DNA from 3 places in the Candidatus Thiodiazotropha sp. AKIB8 genome. Region 3 is predicted to be linked to each of the others. Evidence: predicted binding sites of a transcription regulator. Region 3 holds the regulator's gene; each other region holds the start of a gene.
The links. Region 3 encodes FliA, which starts transcription of late flagellar genes. Its sites were predicted from a motif close to GCTAAAGTTNNNNNNNNNNCNGCCGATA; they were not measured.
Positions count from the first base shown of each region.

Region 1 (5,860 bases), on a different contig from region 3:
TACCGATCCGGAATATGCGAACAAAATACTCCGGGTGATGCAGGGGCCTGAAATGCAGGCAGCACTCGACCATTTCAAGAGTTCGGCACAACAGCCGATATAGCGAATTAGGAGGCGACTAAGATGAGCTTACAATCCATCGGTGTCTCCGGGTTGGTCGCCACTCGGCTTGCCTTGGATACCACTGGCCATAATATTGCCAACGTTAATACTGATGGTTACAGCCGTCAGCGGATTGATTTTGCCACTCGGTTACCTTTTCAGAGCGCTGTGGGTTATATCGGCAGCGGTGTCCAGGCCACTGAAGTCCAACGTCAGTATGACTCTTTCATCGCTGGCCAGATGCGTGCCAGCGCCTCTGTGGCCTCTGAGTTGCAGGCCTATTTCAACGGCGCAAAACAGCTGGATGACATCGTCGCCAATGCAGATTCAGGTCTGCAGCCTGTGATCCAGAATTTTTTCGATGCCATGCAGGGTATGGCTGACGATCCTAGCTCTATCTCTGCACGCCAGCTGGTGTTGAGCGAGGCGGAGACAATGGCCGATCGCTTCCACTATTTCGATCAACAGTTCGAAAGTATGCGCAACCAGATGAATAACCAGATCGGATTCAATATTGGTGAGATCAATCGAATTGCCCAGGGTATTGCCGAGATCAACGAGGATATTAAGATCGCTTACGGCAGTACTCCCAACGATCTGATGGATAAGCGCGATCAGTTGGTCAACGAGCTTTCTGAGTTGGTCGATATTCAGGTATTGCAGCAGAGCGACGGCGCCTTCAACATCTTTATAGGGAAAGGGCAGCCACTGGTCATGGATACCGATGCAGCCACCTTAGGTACGCAGCCTTCCACCATGGATCCAAGCCATCTGGAGATTACATTCAACTATACCTTCGGCAGCCAGGTTGTGACTGACCAGATGAGTGGCGGTGAAATTGGTGGAATGCTCAGATTCCGCGACGAGATACTCGATCCCACCCATGACCGTGTAGGTCTGGTGGCATTAGGCATAGCCGATCAGATCAATGCTCAAAATCAACTGGGTCTAGACCTGCAAGGCATAGTTGGAAGCTCGATGTTTAACCTGGGGTCGGTTGATGTCTATCCCAGACCGGGAAATGGCAGCTCCATTACCGCCAGTTTCAACGACATCGGTAATCTCACCGGTGATACCTATGAAATCAGTTACGATGGCGCAGACTTCACGCTGCTTAATATGAACAGTGGTGCGACTCAGGTTCTGGCGGCGGGACTCAATACCGTTGATGGTGTCGATATCACCATTAATGCAGCTGGCGCGCTTGCTGGTGATACCTTCATTATTCAGCCAACCCGCAACGCCGCTTTGAGTTTCAACCTACTGTTTAATGATGTACAGCGTCTTGCGGCAGCTGGACCTGTACGGGTTGCACCAGCTGTTGATGCAAATGGTAATCCGCTGAATACAGGCACAGCCAGTATGACCCAGCCGACCAACAGTTCGATGGCCGGATTGCCACTGGCTGGTGGCACCATCCAGCTGGTCTATGATGATCAGGGCGCAGCGACCAGTGGATATGAAGTCTACTATCCTGGTTCGGTTCCTGGTGTTGATCCGTTTGATGATTTCATTACCTATGACAACCTGAATGCAGCGACGGTAGCTGGTACTCAGGTGCCAGGCGCAACCTTCGCGACTCTGGGTGGTATCAGTTTCACTCTTGCCGGTGTGCCTGATGATGGTGACACTTTTATTATTGGCAACAACACCAATGGTATGAGCGACAACCGCAACGCTCTGAGACTGGAAAATATACAAAACCAGAATGTGCTGCTAGGCGGCACATCGACTATTGATGAATCCTATGTGCAGATGGTCTCCAATGTGGGCTCGAAAACCCGTCATGCGGAATTGAACCTATCAGCTCAGGAGAGCCTTCTTGAGCGCACTAAAGAGGCCATGGCCGAGGTCTCCGGGGTAAACCTGGATGAAGAGGCGGCCAAGCTGATTCAGTTCCAGCAGTCCTATCAGGCATCAGCACAGGTTATTTCAGTGGCCAGCACCCTGTTTGATACGCTGCTTAGCGCAGTCAGGAGATAAGGGATGGATAGAGTTTCAACATCAATGCTATTTGATCGGGGTGTCTCCAGTATGCTGGAGCGGCAGTCTGCACTAAGTCGTGCGCAGCTGCAGATCTCATCTGGCAAACGTATCCTGACCCCGCGTGATGATCCGCCAGCTGCTGCTCAGGCACTTAATCTCCGCACCGCCATCACCCAGGTGGAGCAGTATCAATCCAATTCTGACCGGGCTCGTGCCAGGCTGGATCTGCAGGAAGCGGCCCTGAGCGGCGTGGATGAAATTTTACCCAGAATACGTGAGTTGGCATTACAAGGTCAGAGTGACACCTACAACCTGGCGGCCAGGCAGGCGATTGCACAGGAGTTAAGGCAACTCAATGATGAGATGATGGCCCTGGCAAATACCAGGGACAGTGATGGTGAATATATATTTGCCGGATATAGTGCAGATTCGATTCCGTTCAGCAATCCAGCGGATGGTGTGTTTGCCTATTCAGGGGATATGGGTAGTCGTAGCTTACAGATTTCAGCAACCCGGCAGATTCAGGATCGTGAAAACGGTTACGATGTCTTCATGAATGTCACCACCAGTACCGGTACTCGACGGAACTTGTTTGAGACTGTGCATGGCATCATCGCCGGTCTGGAAGCGGATGCCCCCAATGGGGTATTTGTTGAAGACCTGACTGCCGCCCAGGAGCAGATTGTCTCAGTTCGTGCACGCGGTGGCGCGCGTCTGAACAGTATTGAAGATCAATCAAGAGTCAATGAAGATTTTATGTTCACCATGAAGAGCTCTCTGTCAGAGATAGAGGATATCGATCTGGCTGAAGCAATCAGTCGTTTCGAACAAGACCTTCTGGCACTGCAGGCGGCTCAACAGACCTTTAACAAAGTGCAGGGTCTGTCGCTCTTCAACTACCTCTGATTCTCTCGATTGTTTAAAAGAGATTGCACTGGTCTAGGGGGGGGCTGTATCAGAGGCAAGCCCTTGATGACAACCTCTACTGTCCCATTCAGCTCCTGTTTAGATCTACCCTGCCTGACCAGAACAGCAATATCATACAGTAGTGACAACAGGTAGCTGGCCAGTTCATCCGGTTCTGTCTGAGTCGATATTCGAGCCTGCTGCTCCGATTCGAAGAGTCTGGAGAGGGATTGCTGTGTCGCTGGCCCCATATCCTGTAGTGATGATGAAGCTGTTTCGAATGTGGACGGGCAGAGTGGTGCGGCAGGGCCAGCACCCTACAGATCACAATTCCATTAACCTGGCGACTTATATTCCCTCGTTGAATAAGAGGCACACTGTACAAGGATTGGTAGGGTGGGGCCATGCCCCACCAAAAGCCAGAACGGAGCGTAGGGTGCTGGCCCAGCCGCACCATTAAAAATGCCATCTCAGACGCTATCCATTCAAATATCATGTCATTAAAGCTTGCCCCCTCTCTTTATTGTCATCAGGCTACATACAGTTTCGCCCTCATGTGCAAGTCACTTTGCTGGTTCACATGCTCCATCGTGGGAACGAGGCCACTCACGCGATGCATGGAGTAACAAGCAGGCCAGCTGATCGGATTTGCCTGCGCTTCTCACTCGTGTCGAAACGACATAGCAAGAGGCATACTGTCGAGGTTGGTGGGCTGGGGTTAGGTCCCGTCACAATGGCTGAGTGGTAGAGCAAAGTAGGTGATTAGGGCTAATTTAGGATGAAAGTGGCGGTAACTTTGTACTATTTTCAACCTATATGGGGGGACATGGTGCCACTCTACAGGCCTGATTTTGCCAGTAGCCGGCAGATTTTGCCGGCTGATATCCAAGGAAGCTAAAGCATAGGATGTTATTTCCTTGCTTAATGTTTTGGCTATTATCAAAAAGTATAATAATTACAACTAGATAGGGTTGGTGTGTCTGAGCGCTGCCTAATTCGTAAAAGAGAACTCAGGTTAAAGGTTTTACCCTCAAGGCCGTTACAAATAGCGGAGGCGGTAAATACCAAAATTGAATGGTATATCCGCCAAATGCAAACGACCGATGATAGAGCGCTTAACCACAGACGCCATTATCGGTTTAGATAGAGGAATTAGATCATGGCAATCACAGTCAACACTAATGTATTCTCCCTTGCCGCTCAAAAGAATCTGGGAAGAACACAATCCACTCTTGAAACTTCCGTTCAACGTCTCTCATCCGGTCTTCGTATCAATATGGCGAAAGACGATGCCGCCGGCCTCGCTATCGCACAGTTGCAGAATGCTCAGGCACGTGGCTTAACCGTCGCTCAGCGTAACATCGCTGACGGTACATCCTTCCTGAACGTAGCCGATGCAACCCTGCAGAGTGTGAGTGACATGATTCAGCGTCAACGTGAACTCTCCGTGCAAAACGGCAGTGGTCTCTATACCGCTGCACAGCAGGCTTTGATGTCTGTTGAATTCGATGCTCTGACCGCTGAGATCACTGCATCACTGGGCCGTGCAACTTTTAACGGCTCAGCAGTCTTCGGCGGTGGCGGCACTATCGTTGTCGGCGCGAATACCACTGAGACCATCGACATCTCTGTTGCCGCATTGGCCGCACGTACCGCAACAATCTCTAATACTGCTACAGCGGACGCTGACCTGAACACAGTTGCTACAGCTTTAGCTAATATCGGTGGTCTGCAGAGTCGTCTTGAACAGGCCGGCCGAGTTGCCGCCAGTATGGAAGAGGCACAATATGCTGCCGCTGGACGTATCATGGACGCTGACTTTGCTCGTGAAACAGCAAAATTCACCAGCTCTCAGGTCATTCAGCAGGCAGGTGTTGCCGCCTTGGCACAGGCTAACTCGCTTCCACAGCTTGCATTGAGCCTGCTGCAGTAAGGTAGTTTCCAGGGGCGGGATCCGCCCCTGGGTGCTAAACTTGAAATAACTAGCTTAGGGTAATGAATATGCCAAACGTAATCGCAGATTTGGCCAATCAATACGCCTATAAACGTGAAGTTTCCAGTACTGAGAGCAAGGTCAGTGATACAAAATCGGCACCAAATCCAGAGCAGGCTCAACAATCTGTAAAAGAGCCACAATCGATTGATACTACCGAGTTAGTCAGCAAGGTTGAGAATTTAAACCAACTCGTAAATCGGAATTTGGAATTCAGTGTTGACGATGAAACCGGGCAACAGGTACTACGAGTCATCGACTCCGATACAGGAGAGGTGGTTCGACAGATACCACCGGACCAGATCTTGCATGTAATATCTCAGGTGCAAAAGGTAGAGGAAGGGATGCTTCAAGGTGTGTTATTGGATGACAGTGTTTAACTAGAGGTATTGCTCTCCTGCATAGAGGGGCAAGAACGACATGACAATAGGTTTTTCTGGCATAAGCACAGGGTCTGACTGGAATTCGATCATCAATCAATTGTTGGTTGTCGAGAGTCAGCCCCTGACTACGCTTCAATCTAGAGATCGGGATCTCGATGAGAAGATCAGTGATTTCGGTCTTGTCAAAAGTGCTATAGATACCTTCCGCACCACTGTGGAAGAGTTGACGAGTTCCAGTGGTTTTGCCGCCTTTACTTCCACCTCGACTGATGAGGCTGTGGTTACGGTATCGACAGATACTGCAGCAGTCCCGTCGAGCTATGACATTGTGGTCAGTCGGTTGGCGAGTCGTGACAAACTTGCTTCATCCGCTTATACAGATGCTCTCACCGCTGTCGGTACTGGTACCTTGTCTATAACAGTTGATGGCAACACCATGGATATCACCCTGGATGGAACCAACAACACCCTCACTGACTTGCGTAATGCC
Region 1 covers NZ_JBSYOO010000009.1:25,548-31,407, forward strand. The annotation lists gene flgJ (flagellar assembly peptidoglycan hydrolase FlgJ) at 1-103, shown strand, start outside; gene flgK (flagellar hook-associated protein FlgK) at 124-2,085, shown strand; gene flgL (flagellar hook-associated protein FlgL) at 2,089-2,994, shown strand; gene AC4IFB_RS01440 (hypothetical protein) at 2,985-3,245, opposite strand; gene AC4IFB_RS01445 (flagellin N-terminal helical domain-containing protein) at 4,154-4,927, shown strand; gene AC4IFB_RS01450 (flagellar protein FlaG) at 4,996-5,367, shown strand; gene fliD (flagellar filament capping protein FliD) at 5,408-5,860, shown strand, end outside.
Region 1: AC4IFB_RS01445 (flagellin N-terminal helical domain-containing protein) is a predicted target of FliA. The motif match lies at 4,009-4,036, and genes of this name have one in related genera.

Region 2 (5,860 bases), on a different contig from region 3:
ATTTCACTCGATGATGCTGACTTTTTCGATGGTAACCGTACTATTGGGCACATCCCGCATGCCACTGCTTACCCCTGTTGGCTGCTCAGCGATCTTGTCGACCACATCCATACCCTGGATGACTTCGCCAAATACAGCATAACCCCAACCATCACGGCTGGGATAGTCGAGGAAGCTGTTGTCTTTGTGATTGATGAAGAACTGGGCGGTGGCAGAGTGGGGTGCTGAAGTACGGGCCATGGCGATTGTGCCTTTTTTGTTTTTCAGGCCGTTTTTAGCTTCATTTTTAATTGGGCTCCGGGTCTCTTTTTTCTCCATGTCGGCGGTGAAACCACCACCCTGAATCATGAAATCTTTAATAACACGGTGGAAGATAGTCCCGTCAAAGAAGCCCTCCTGGATGTACTGCTTAAAATTTTCCACTGTTCCAGGCGCTTTATCCTGATTCAGTGAAAGTGTGATATCTCCCATCGAGGTCTTCATTAAAACCTTTACTGGTTCAGCCCACACATCGGTGGTCACTGCAAAAAGAAAAGTCAGGGATACTATCAGTGATTTATAGATTTTTTTCATAACATCCTCATGTTTAACGGTTCGAAAGCGGTTATGTGTTGGAAAAGGCCTGAGCCATTGCCGATTCAACAGGGGGTTTATTATTCAGGGTGCATGATAACGATTAAAAACCATCATAACAAAGGGGGGATCGTCAATACATTATGAAGCTATCTGCAAGCGTCGCAAAAAACAAAAAGCCCGTAAACCATGAGTGACTCAAGGTTTACGGGCTTTGGTGTATTCTTATCTACATAGTATCTAAAAGGGCGAGGATCAGTTGTCTTTCGCGCCCTGACTTATCCAGTGCTCAATTTTTGTGATCTCAGCTTCTGAGAGGGCTTCCTTACCATGGGGCATACGTATTGATGGATCCACTTTGCCAGAAACGAGACGATAAAATGAACTGGAGAGAGGATCTCCCGCAACAACTACAGGCCCAAACTTAGTTCCTTTCATCATGCTGGCATAGTCTTGGGTGATAAAGCCACTCGCTTCTGCGCCGGCACCACCAGCCAAATGACACTCAGTACAATATTTATCGATTATTGGCTTGATTTCAGATTTAAAACTGACCGGTGCCGGTCCGGCACTACAACCCACCAGCAATAGAGTTGAAAGGGTTGATAACAAAACCAGTGTTTTAGGTCTGAACATAGAGAACTCCTTAAGAATTATGCTTATTGTAGGCCTTGGCAAAGTACTATTGGTTTGCAGGACTACCTGAAAATTGCCAACCAAGGTTTAATTCGACTTCTGTCATTTATTTTATATTCTAGCTCAGGAAGTGGCGTCAGAAAAAACCGTTATTCAAACTGAACCACTTCTTCTATTTCAATGTCATGATCCATTCAATCACACCTTTTATCTTATCTTCGCTGGCTGGGCTGGGAGGCATCATTGCAGTGCCCCATACCAGGGCTTCACCAGGTTTGCTCCCGGATTTGACCTTGTTGGTCAGTCGGTCAACCGCTCCAGCGTCGCCAGCGTATTTTGCGGCGACATCCTTGAATGCCGGGCCAACCAGTTTTGCATCCACTTTATGGCAGCCTGAGCATCCGGACTGCATTGCCAACATTTCACTTGCATAAGCAGAGGGTGTTGCTACAGCAGCGGCTACGATTAAAGCATATGCGAATTTGCGCATCGGATATCTCCAGAATCATTTACTTAGGCAGTTCTGTCAAATTTTCCCAGTTATAAGGGGAAACTCTCTCAGGAGGTTCCTCTAAACTGCCTGGATTTAGTTGTGACAATCTATTTGTCGGGAGAAATTGAAGATTCTTTAGGATTTTAACAGCTACAACGGAAAGATATTTAGGATTAAAATTCAAGTGTCTGCACTATTTGCCGAAATATTATCCAGTAGTTAAACAGTTTAAATATTCTGGGTTGAGCAATGGCTAAACATATTTCTGTGCAGTGGAAGATAGTCACGCCAATGGCGTTGATATTCATCTTAATCATGTCAGTAGTAACCATTTATTCGGCTCAACAGCAAAAGGACAGGCTTTTGAGTCTATCGGAACATCAGATTTTTGATGTTCTGCATGGTTACCTGGATAGTCTGAACGCAATGATGTTTACCGGTACCATGGGTAACCGGGAACTACTGCGGGATAAAATTCAAAAACGCGATGGTGTGATTGAAGTTCGAATGTTGCGTGCTGAGGCTGTAAACAAGACATTCGGCGTCGGCTTCGATCATGAAAAACCCCTCGATGATCTCGATCGGCGCGCCTTGAATGGTGAGCAGATTATCCAGGTTGAAGAGGTGAAGGGTGAAAGGATTTTAACCATCATCGAGCCTTTCGCAGCGGTTTCTGACCGAAATGGTACTAATTGTCTGACCTGCCACCAAGTGCCGGAAGGGACTATTCTGGGAGCAGGGCGACTCAGTTTTTCCATGGGAGAGCGTGATAAGGCGATTGATCATGAACTGTTAGTAGGCGCTGGAATCAATTTTCTTGTCTTGATAATAGGGCTCTTCATAATCAGTGTGATTGTGCGCAAGGTCGTGATTAAACCACTGCATGGTTTAAAACAGACTATGGACCAGGTAGGTGCAGATTCTGATCTCCGTCCAAGAGTTACCTTGGGAGCAAATGATGAGTTTCGGGAAGTTGGGGAAGCGGTGAACAGTATGCTTGGCCAATTCCAACCGACCATCAATGATTTGGCCCATACTATGGATGGCTTGGCCAGTTCAGCAGAGAGAATGGCGCAGGTGACCAAGGTTACCCGAGATGGTGTCGATGAGCAGGAGAAAGAGACGGAGCAGCTGACAGTAGCCATTGGTGAGCTTACTGTTGCTGCAGAACGGGTGGCTCACAATGCGGCAGGCGCTGAACAGGCCGCTGCTGATGCCAAGAACAATGCCAGTGCAGGCGGCGAAGTGGTTACCCAGGTATCCAATTCAATTATCCGACTGGCCAAACGTGTCGATGACGCAGCAGATGTGGTCAAACGACTGGCTGAGGGAACTCAAAATATCGGCCAGGTTTCTGAATCGATAACTGCCATTGCGGAACAGACGAATCTGCTGGCCCTGAATGCAGCAATCGAGGCAGCTCGGGCTGGTGAACAGGGACGAGGCTTTGCTGTGGTTGCTGATGAGGTACGCAATCTCGCCCAGAGGACTCAGGAAGCGACCCACGAGATACAGGGGATAATTGAACAGTTGATCTCTTCATCTGATCAGGCGGTAAAAGTTATGGATGGAAGCAAGCAGGAAGCAGAGCAAAGTGTCTCTGACTCAAGCCGAGCCGGAGAGGCCCTGCAGCAGATTGCAAATGCTGTGGAGATGATCAGCGAGATGAATGCCCAGATCTCTACGGCTGCGTCTGAGCAGACTAGCGTCGCCACTGAGATCAACAAAAACATCATTGCGATCAGTGAAGTCTCCCATCAGACCGTAGAGGGAACCTGTCGCACACTCAAAGAGAGTGAAGAGGTTGCGCAGATCTCACAGAAACTCGATAAAATGGTTAGCCAGTTTAAAGTGTGACTGAGAACCACTACCCGGTTGGATTTTAGCAATCTCCGGGTGAAATAGATTGGTGGCTAAGCGGCCCGGCCGTACACGTAAGTGTCGGTCGGGCTTCTTTATTTATGGGATTAATAAAAGTTCTTTCATTACCCTGTCCAAATGATTGGCTATGAAGGCAACCCCCTTTTCGTTAATATGCCAGGGTTTCATCTCAGTAGGACAGGCTCGGAAATATGCTGACAATCTATAACGATCTCACCAATAGAAAGGAAACCTTTAAACCCCTGGAAAGCGGAAAGGCCAGCATGTACGTGTGTGGCATGACGGTATACGACTTGTGCCATCTTGGGCATGCCAGGGTGATGGTGGTGTTCGATGTGGTCTATCGATATCTCCAGGCCAGTGGCTACCAGGTCACCTACATCCGCAATATCACCGATGTCGATGACAAGATCATCAAACGTGCAAATGAGAAGGGGATACCCTTTACCGAACTCACTGAGCAGTTTATTCAGGCAATGCATGAGGATGCTGATGCCCTGGGGGTTTTACGTCCCTCAGATGAGCCTAAGGCGACCCAGCATATGGATCAGATCCTGGAGATGATTGAAAAGCTGATTGAGAGAGGGCATGCCTATGCAGCCGACAATGGTGACGTCTACTACGATGTACGCAGCTTTCCCGGCTACGGCAAGCTATCGGGTAAATCGATTGAGGATCTGCGATCAGGTGCCCGAGTTGAGCCAGGGGACGCAAAGCGGGATCCCCTCGATTTTGCGTTGTGGAAAGCGGCAAAACCAGACGAGCCTGCCTGGGATTCACCGTGGGGACGGGGTCGCCCTGGTTGGCATATCGAATGTTCAGCCATGTCGACCAAGGCACTGGGCAACAGCTTCGATATTCATGGTGGTGGTGCTGACCTGACCTTCCCTCATCATGAGAATGAGATAGCCCAATCAGAAGGAGCCACGGGACACCCCTTCGTCAACTATTGGATGCACAATGGTTTCGTGCGCATCAATGATGAAAAGATGTCCAAGTCTCTGGGTAACTTCTTCACGGTAAGAGAGATCCTTGAACGCTATAAAGCCGAAGAGGTGCGCTATTTCATCCTCACCAGTCAATATCGCTCACCACTCAATTATGATACTGAGCATCTGGACAATGCGCGGGCCGCATTGACCCGATTCTATAACGCGTTAAGGGGCCTGCCTCTTGTGAAAGCAGAAGGCGGAGAGGATTTCACTAACCGTTTTTACGCGGCAATGGATGACGATTTCAATACTCCTGAGGCGTTGGCGGTACTGTTCGACCTGGTACGGGAGATCAATCGAATAAAAGAGTCGGAAGCCGATTCTGCAGCCCCTCTTGGCGGTGTTCTTAGAGAGCTGGGTGGGCTTCTTGGTTTGTTACAAAGCGATCCGGAAACCTATTTAAAAGGCGGTGTATCAACAGATGACGGCCTCTCTGATGAGAAGATTAATGCGCTGGTACAGGCTCGCATCGATGCCAGAACAGCAAAGGATTGGGCTGAAGCTGATCGGATAAGGGATGAACTGCAGGATGCTGGGATTGCTTTGGAAGACGGACCACAGGGCACCACCTGGCGCAGGGGGTGAAGGATAACGGTGGGGCATGGCCCCACCCTACGCCTCATTCCGACATGGTGGTGCTACGCCCCACCAACAAAACCAGGTAGGGTGGGGCCATGCCCCACCAGCAAAACCAGGTAGGGTGGGGCCGTGCCCCACCAGCAAAACCAGGTAGGGTGGGGCCGTGCCCCACCAGCAAAACCAGGTAGGGTGGGGCCATGCCCCACCAATAACCTGCTTAGAATCATCACCAGACAACGCCAAGGAGAGGCAATATGTCGAACTACCGAAGATCCAACATGCCGGGTGGCACTTACTTCTTTACCCTCGTCACTCACAATCGAAAGCCTCTTTTTTCAACAGATAGAACCCGCAAGATTCTGCATCGGGCTATCGCAGATGTAAAAGAGAGGCGCCCCTTCAAGGTTGAAGCGATCTGCCTGTTGCCAGACCACATCCACACAGTTTGGAGACTTCCAGTCGGAGATAGTGCCTACCCTCAGCGCTGGAATGAGATCAAAGGGATCTTCACAAAACACTTTAGAGATATCTCATCAGATGAGGAGAAAATCTCACAATCCCGTCAGCGTAAGGGTGAGGGAGGTCTATGGCAACGCCGATTCTGGGAACACCTTATTAGAGATGAAAATGATCTCAAGAACCATATGGATTATCTGCATTTCAATCCCGTCAAACACAGATTGGTTGATCAGGTTGTTGACTGGCC
Region 2 covers NZ_JBSYOO010000030.1:15,048-20,907, forward strand. The annotation lists gene AC4IFB_RS08805 (peptidylprolyl isomerase) at 4-573, opposite strand; gene AC4IFB_RS08810 (c-type cytochrome domain-containing protein) at 829-1,209, opposite strand; gene AC4IFB_RS08815 (c-type cytochrome) at 1,382-1,699, opposite strand; gene AC4IFB_RS08820 (methyl-accepting chemotaxis protein) at 1,952-3,559, shown strand; gene cysS (cysteine--tRNA ligase) at 3,775-5,160, shown strand; gene AC4IFB_RS08830 (hypothetical protein) at 5,195-5,353, opposite strand; gene AC4IFB_RS08835 (REP-associated tyrosine transposase) at 5,409-5,860, shown strand, end outside.
Region 2: AC4IFB_RS08820 (methyl-accepting chemotaxis protein) is a predicted target of FliA. The motif match lies at 1,881-1,908, and genes of this name have one in related genera.

Region 3 (5,860 bases):
AAGGATTTCGTCGTTGACATCGATGCTCATCTAACACTCCCGGTAACACTACCGAATATTGCCATTCTTATTGACTGATATATCGGTCTAAACCTGAATAACTAAAATCCAAGGCTGGAGAGCAGATCATCCACGTCATCCTGACTGGTCACTTGATCCCCTTGATCGAGACCTGGAATCGCCGGACCGGCCAACTCTTCGTTACTCTTCTTCTCGCTCCCTTCGTCAAACTTATCGCCCGTAATGCGGACCAACATTACCAATTTCTCTTCAACATCGTGAACCAGTGTGATCACCTTACGGATAATCTGGCCGGTGAGATCCTGAAAGTCCTGAGCCATTAGCACGTCAGAGAGGTTTTTATGCAGACTGGCGGCATCTTCTTTAGATTTGGCGAGATATTCAGACAAAGAAAGACTCAGATCCTTAAAGTCATCCTTATTCAGCATACGAGAACGCAATCGCTCCCACTGCTCCAATAATTCAGCGGATTGGGATTCAATGCCTTCAACCAACGGCATACTCTTTTCAACCGCTGTCAGGGTACGATCCGCAGATTGCTCAGTCATTGTAATGACATAACTGAGCCGTTCTTTGGCATCAGGTATTTCAAAACTGGTCATATCGTTGATGCGTGCATCGAGTAGAAACCCGTTGATCGCATCATGCAGCTCGCGTGTCAAACGACCGACTTCAAGAAACAGTTGATCATTATTTGTAGGAGTGGTCAGTGCTGCGATCAGCCTTTCAGACTCCTCTTCATCGCCTGATTCCAAACTGCTGACCAACGCTTTGGCTGTATCTAAACGCAGCTGGTTATCCTGTTGTTGCCCCATAGTGAGAAACTCCCGGAGAAAAAAGGTTAACCCACGCGTTCAAAGATCTTACCGATCTTCTCTTCCAGGGTGGTTGCGGTAAAGGGCTTTACAACATAACCGTTGACGCCTGCCTGGGCCGCCTCAATAATCTGCTCGCGTTTAGACTCAGCTGTCACTAGAAGAACTGGCAGGCCAGCCAGTTTCTCATCTGCTCGCACAGCCTTCAGTAGATCGATACCCGTCATGCCAGGCATATTCCAGTCTGAGACGAGAAAATCGAAATTCCCGCTCTGCAACATGGGCAATGCAGTCAAGCCATCGTCTGCCTCCTGGGTATTGTTGAAACCCAAGTCTCTCAGCAAGTTTTTGATAATTCGCCGCATTGTGGAGAAATCATCCACAATGAGGATCTTCATATTTTTGTCCAATGCTTACTCCCTCCTGTATTTTTTACCGGTCATCTCCAATCACGGCATCTACAGGCCAACCAATTACTACTCTTCTTCGTGCACTAGTGAGAGCCATTCTGTCAGTCTAGAGCGCAATCGCAAGGTTGCCTGACTGTGTATCTGGCAGACCCGAGATTCACTGACACCCAACACATGCCCGATCTCCCGAAGATTCATTTCATCGTCATAATACATAGCGATCACCAATCGCTCCCGTTCAGGTAAACTGGCTATAGCCTCAGCCAGCGCCTTCTTGAAGGCATCCTTCTGCAAACCCTCAAAGGGGCTGTCCATCGGGCCTTCACGGGAAGCCGGAAAGCCATCACTGACTGCTGTCAATTCATCCAGACTGAATATCCGGCATCCGGTTGAGTCCTGCAGGATCTGATGATAATCCTCCAGGCTCATCTCAAGCGCCTGCGCCACCTCGATATCCCGAGCATCTCGACCCTCGGTGTTTTCGATTTCTCGCATCGCCTCGGCCACCATGCGTGCCTTACGATGCACAGAACGTGGCGTCCAATCACTACGCCTGATCTCATCCAGCATGGCCCCCCTGATGCGGATACCCGCATAGGTCTCAAAACTGGCACCCTGAGTGGGATCATAGTTTTTGCTTGCTTCCAGCAAACCCAGCATACCTGCCTGGATCAGATCATCCGATTGCACATTAGGTGGCAATCGATTCATCAAATGATAGGCGATCCTTTTGACCAGCCCTGCATGCTGGTTAACCAAGTCATTGTAGCTCTGCTGCTTTTGCACGGCGGTGTATGTCGCTAAACCGTTCACCGTCATTACTCCCCATATTGGCTTGAAAATTGGATCAGGCGTTCGACAAAAAACTGCAGATCACCACTGACTCCAGTTGGTACAGGCCAGTTATCGGCCTTCTTGGCTAAATTCTTGAACGCCTGCGCTACTCTCGATCTCGGAAAGGCCTCAACCACCGGTTTTTGACTCTTCACCGCTTTCCTGAGCTGCTCATCATACGGAATACTGCCCATGTAGCTGAGCATAACATCCAGATACTGATCAGTAACCCGACACATCTTGTTGTACAGATCGCGTCCTTCCTGAACAGTTTTGACCATATTGGCCAGTATACGAAAACGACTGATACCATGCTCTCGATTTAATAGTTTAATTATGGCATAGGCATCTGTAATTGATGCTGGCTCGTCACAGACAACCACAATCTGCTCCTGAGCCGCCCTGCTAAAGCTGATTACCAAATCAGAAATACCTGCTGCAGTATCGATCAGCAATATGTCCACATCATTGGCCAGCTCACTAAATGCATGAATCAATCCTGCATTTTCTGCTGGTGACATCTCCGCCATGTGCTGAATACCAGAGGCGCCCGGTACAACCCGCAAACCCTTTGGCCCGGTGACAATGATATCCTCAAGGGAAGCTTCACCCCGCATCACATGGGAGAGGTTTAGTTTAGCATGTAATCCAAGTACCACGTCCAGATTAGCCAAACCCATATCCGCATCCAACAGCATCACCCGCCGTCCCATTTCGGAGAGGGCAATCCCCAGGTTGGCGGAAATATTGGTTTTACCCACGCCCCCCTTGCCGCCAGTAACAGCAATTACTCTAACAGGTTCTGGGTTAACCATCCTACGTAGTCCGGTTGCCTGGTCTTCGATATGTTCAGACATTTGCATGTTCGCTCATTCCTCCGAAGGCCATAGCCAGATACTCCTCATCGGGTTGATGTTCTGTCTGTTGCGTCATTTCAACAGCCTGTCTTATTAGTACTTCGGATCGGGCAACATGAATATCTTCAGGCACCCGCTGGCCATCAGTGGTAAACGCCAGGGGAAGCCTAGCTTCCAGTAACGCAGAAAACACACCACCGAGGGAGGCGGCTTCATCCATTTTTGTCAGGATTGCAGCCACAGGTGAGATAGCACCAAATGAACGAATCGCGTGAGTCAGAGCGCTACGCTGTGTAGTCGCTGAGAGTGTCAGTAAGGCCTTCACCGGATGATTACCCTGATTCAAGAGCGCTAGACGCTCTGTCAATTTCAGATCCCGTTGACCCATTCCTGCTGTGTCGATCAATACCAGGCGTTTTTCTGCAAATGCATGCAGAGCACTACTCAACTCCTCAGGGGAAGTGACGCTGCGAACAGGCACATCCAGAATTTGACCATAGTTCTGTAACTGTTCCTGAGCACCAATGCGATAGCTGTCCGCTGAAATCAGTGCCAGATGGCGATTACCATGGCGTAGACAAAACTTTGCCGCCAGTTTGGCGATGGTTGTTGTCTTTCCAACGCCGGTTGGGCCGACCAGAGCCAGAATACCTCCGGCATTAAGCAGATCGTCATGCTCAACCAGAAATTCCCGACCGAGATGATTCAAAGCCTGTCTCCAGGCCAGTTCAGGAGTCTCAGCATCCTCTGCCCGATAGGCCAATTCACGGCAATGGGCGGCATCCAAACCAAGTCCCATGAGTTGCCGCATCAATTCTTGTGTTTGAGGACGACGATGGCCCATATCGCGCCAAGTCAGTTCGGATAACTCATTTTCCATCATCCGGCGCAGTGCCTGCATCTCCTGCCGCATCTCGCGCAACACTGGATCCTGGCTCCATTCCACTTTAGGTTTATCCCTACCCTCGCCTGTATCAAAGGTCTGATGCCTCTCATTGCGCTTAGGGGAGATATTTTTTACACCCCCCTCAACGTCTTTATAAGCTGAAGCAGCAACAGAGTGGGTAGTTGCCTTTTTACCCTTAATCTCTGGTTCGTTTGATTCTATGGAGGTCGGTTGGGTAGTGCTGAAGGCAGACTCATCATAATCTACCGCTGCTACCAGCTCGATGCCTCCCTCTACTCCCTTATTCGAGAGAATAACCGCATCCGATCCCAATGCCTCTTTAACCTGGCGCAAGGCCTGTCGCATGTCAGAAGCGAAAAAACGTCTTATTTTCATAATCCGCAATCTCCGGCGATCACCCTGATAAGAGCTTGCACCTGTTAAACTGCCTATTTAATAATCTGGTCAGTTGAATCCGGGGCACTGAGTGTTAATCCAGTTTTACCCACCTGTTTATCCCTGCCATATGGCTCCACCTCTAGTTATGCAACAACCATTCCAACCAATAAAATGGATATACAGGAATCTATTAACTGTTTGTTTACAATAAGTTAGTGACTAGACGGATTGACAACTCCAGGCAAACTGCAGCATCACAACGCCAGGGGTTTGACTTCTGAATAGTGATTGCGCCAAGGATTCGGCAGCAGATTTTTTTGCTGCAAATCCACTGCAAGAAAAAGAACCGGCCTATTTTTCAGAGATGATATTCGAACAGATCAACACTTTAGTATTGATTGCAAAGCGGCGATCTCGATCCTTGAGAAAAGTCCCGAAATAGAGCAGGCCTGAATATAGCCAGTTATGTCACCAGGGCCTGTTAACACGATTCGAATCGGCCCTAGTGTACTGTAACGTATAAACTGACTAAAAAATGGGTACCAACTTATGCCCCTGGGTCTGCCAACCGATCAGGGAGATGAAACCGTCACCCACCACATCCATTTCAGGCAATACAGTGTTGTTCTCCACTTTAAACACACGATTGGCGATCGCGCAGACCTCCATGCGAACACCCTTCTGTTTAAGGATTTTCGCTGTCGCTGAGATGGCATTCAATTCATCACCAAACTCCAATTCCAATTCATCATCGGGCTCAGTGCTTAGATAGCGCACAGTTTCACCAATAAAGACCAGTACCATATCGGGAGTAACTCCCTGCTTTACCAGGCCTTCATGGGTTCCGCGGATGATATCAAGATAGAAAGCGGTCTTACGGGGATTAGTGAAATCGATAAGAAACACACTCTTGGTCGCTTTTACGCCATTCAGAGCGGCAGAATCATCGATCTTCTCTGCTGCCTGAGTAGCACTGACTCCCAGCAGCAGAAGACCAAAAAGCCAAATCGATAACCCATACCTACCTATCAAATTAGACATCAACGTTTAACCTCACATCTGGTTTATTCAAGCGGTGATCAATGCTGGATCACCGGTTTTAATAGGATGCAAAGACTAGAATGAATATTCATTCCTGTCAATAATCATGGCGATTTACAGCGGACCATTGGCTGCTGGCCGCATCTTGATCTGAGCTACACTTGTACCCATGAGCATCCTGGTAGTTATGTTATGGATAGTAAGTGACGTTTGCGTTCATTAGAGAACTCCCACCACTTTCTTGGTGCCTCACCCTGCATAAATCTTACTGCAGAGATAAAAACATCGATAACGCAGGGATCATGACGCTTTTGAGTCACGCTGCACAGGTCACTGTACATTTTGTAGGGATCTTGCCCAATTAGCTCACAGGGCTCTTCCAGCCCAATGGCAAACAGATCTTTTTCAATTGCCACACCGATATTTGGGATATCACGAAATCTCTTAATATCTGTTCGATTCATATGAGTTTCAGTATTGACAACAGTCTGAAAAGAATAATACACCTTGTTAAATATAATAAATATCGATAGCCACAATACTTATTAAATTGACAACATAGAGCGATACGGAAGGATTGTTTGTTCATTTCCATGT
Region 3 covers NZ_JBSYOO010000022.1:213-6,072, reverse strand. The annotation lists gene AC4IFB_RS04165 (chemotaxis protein CheA) at 1-30, opposite strand, end outside; gene AC4IFB_RS04160 (protein phosphatase CheZ) at 102-836, opposite strand; gene cheY (chemotaxis response regulator CheY) at 863-1,234, opposite strand; gene AC4IFB_RS04150 (RNA polymerase sigma factor FliA) at 1,313-2,059, opposite strand; gene AC4IFB_RS04145 (MinD/ParA family ATP-binding protein) at 2,065-2,943, opposite strand; gene flhF (flagellar biosynthesis GTPase FlhF) at 2,930-4,219, opposite strand; gene AC4IFB_RS04135 (DsrE family protein) at 4,751-5,263, opposite strand; gene AC4IFB_RS04130 (helix-hairpin-helix domain-containing protein) at 5,449-5,727, opposite strand.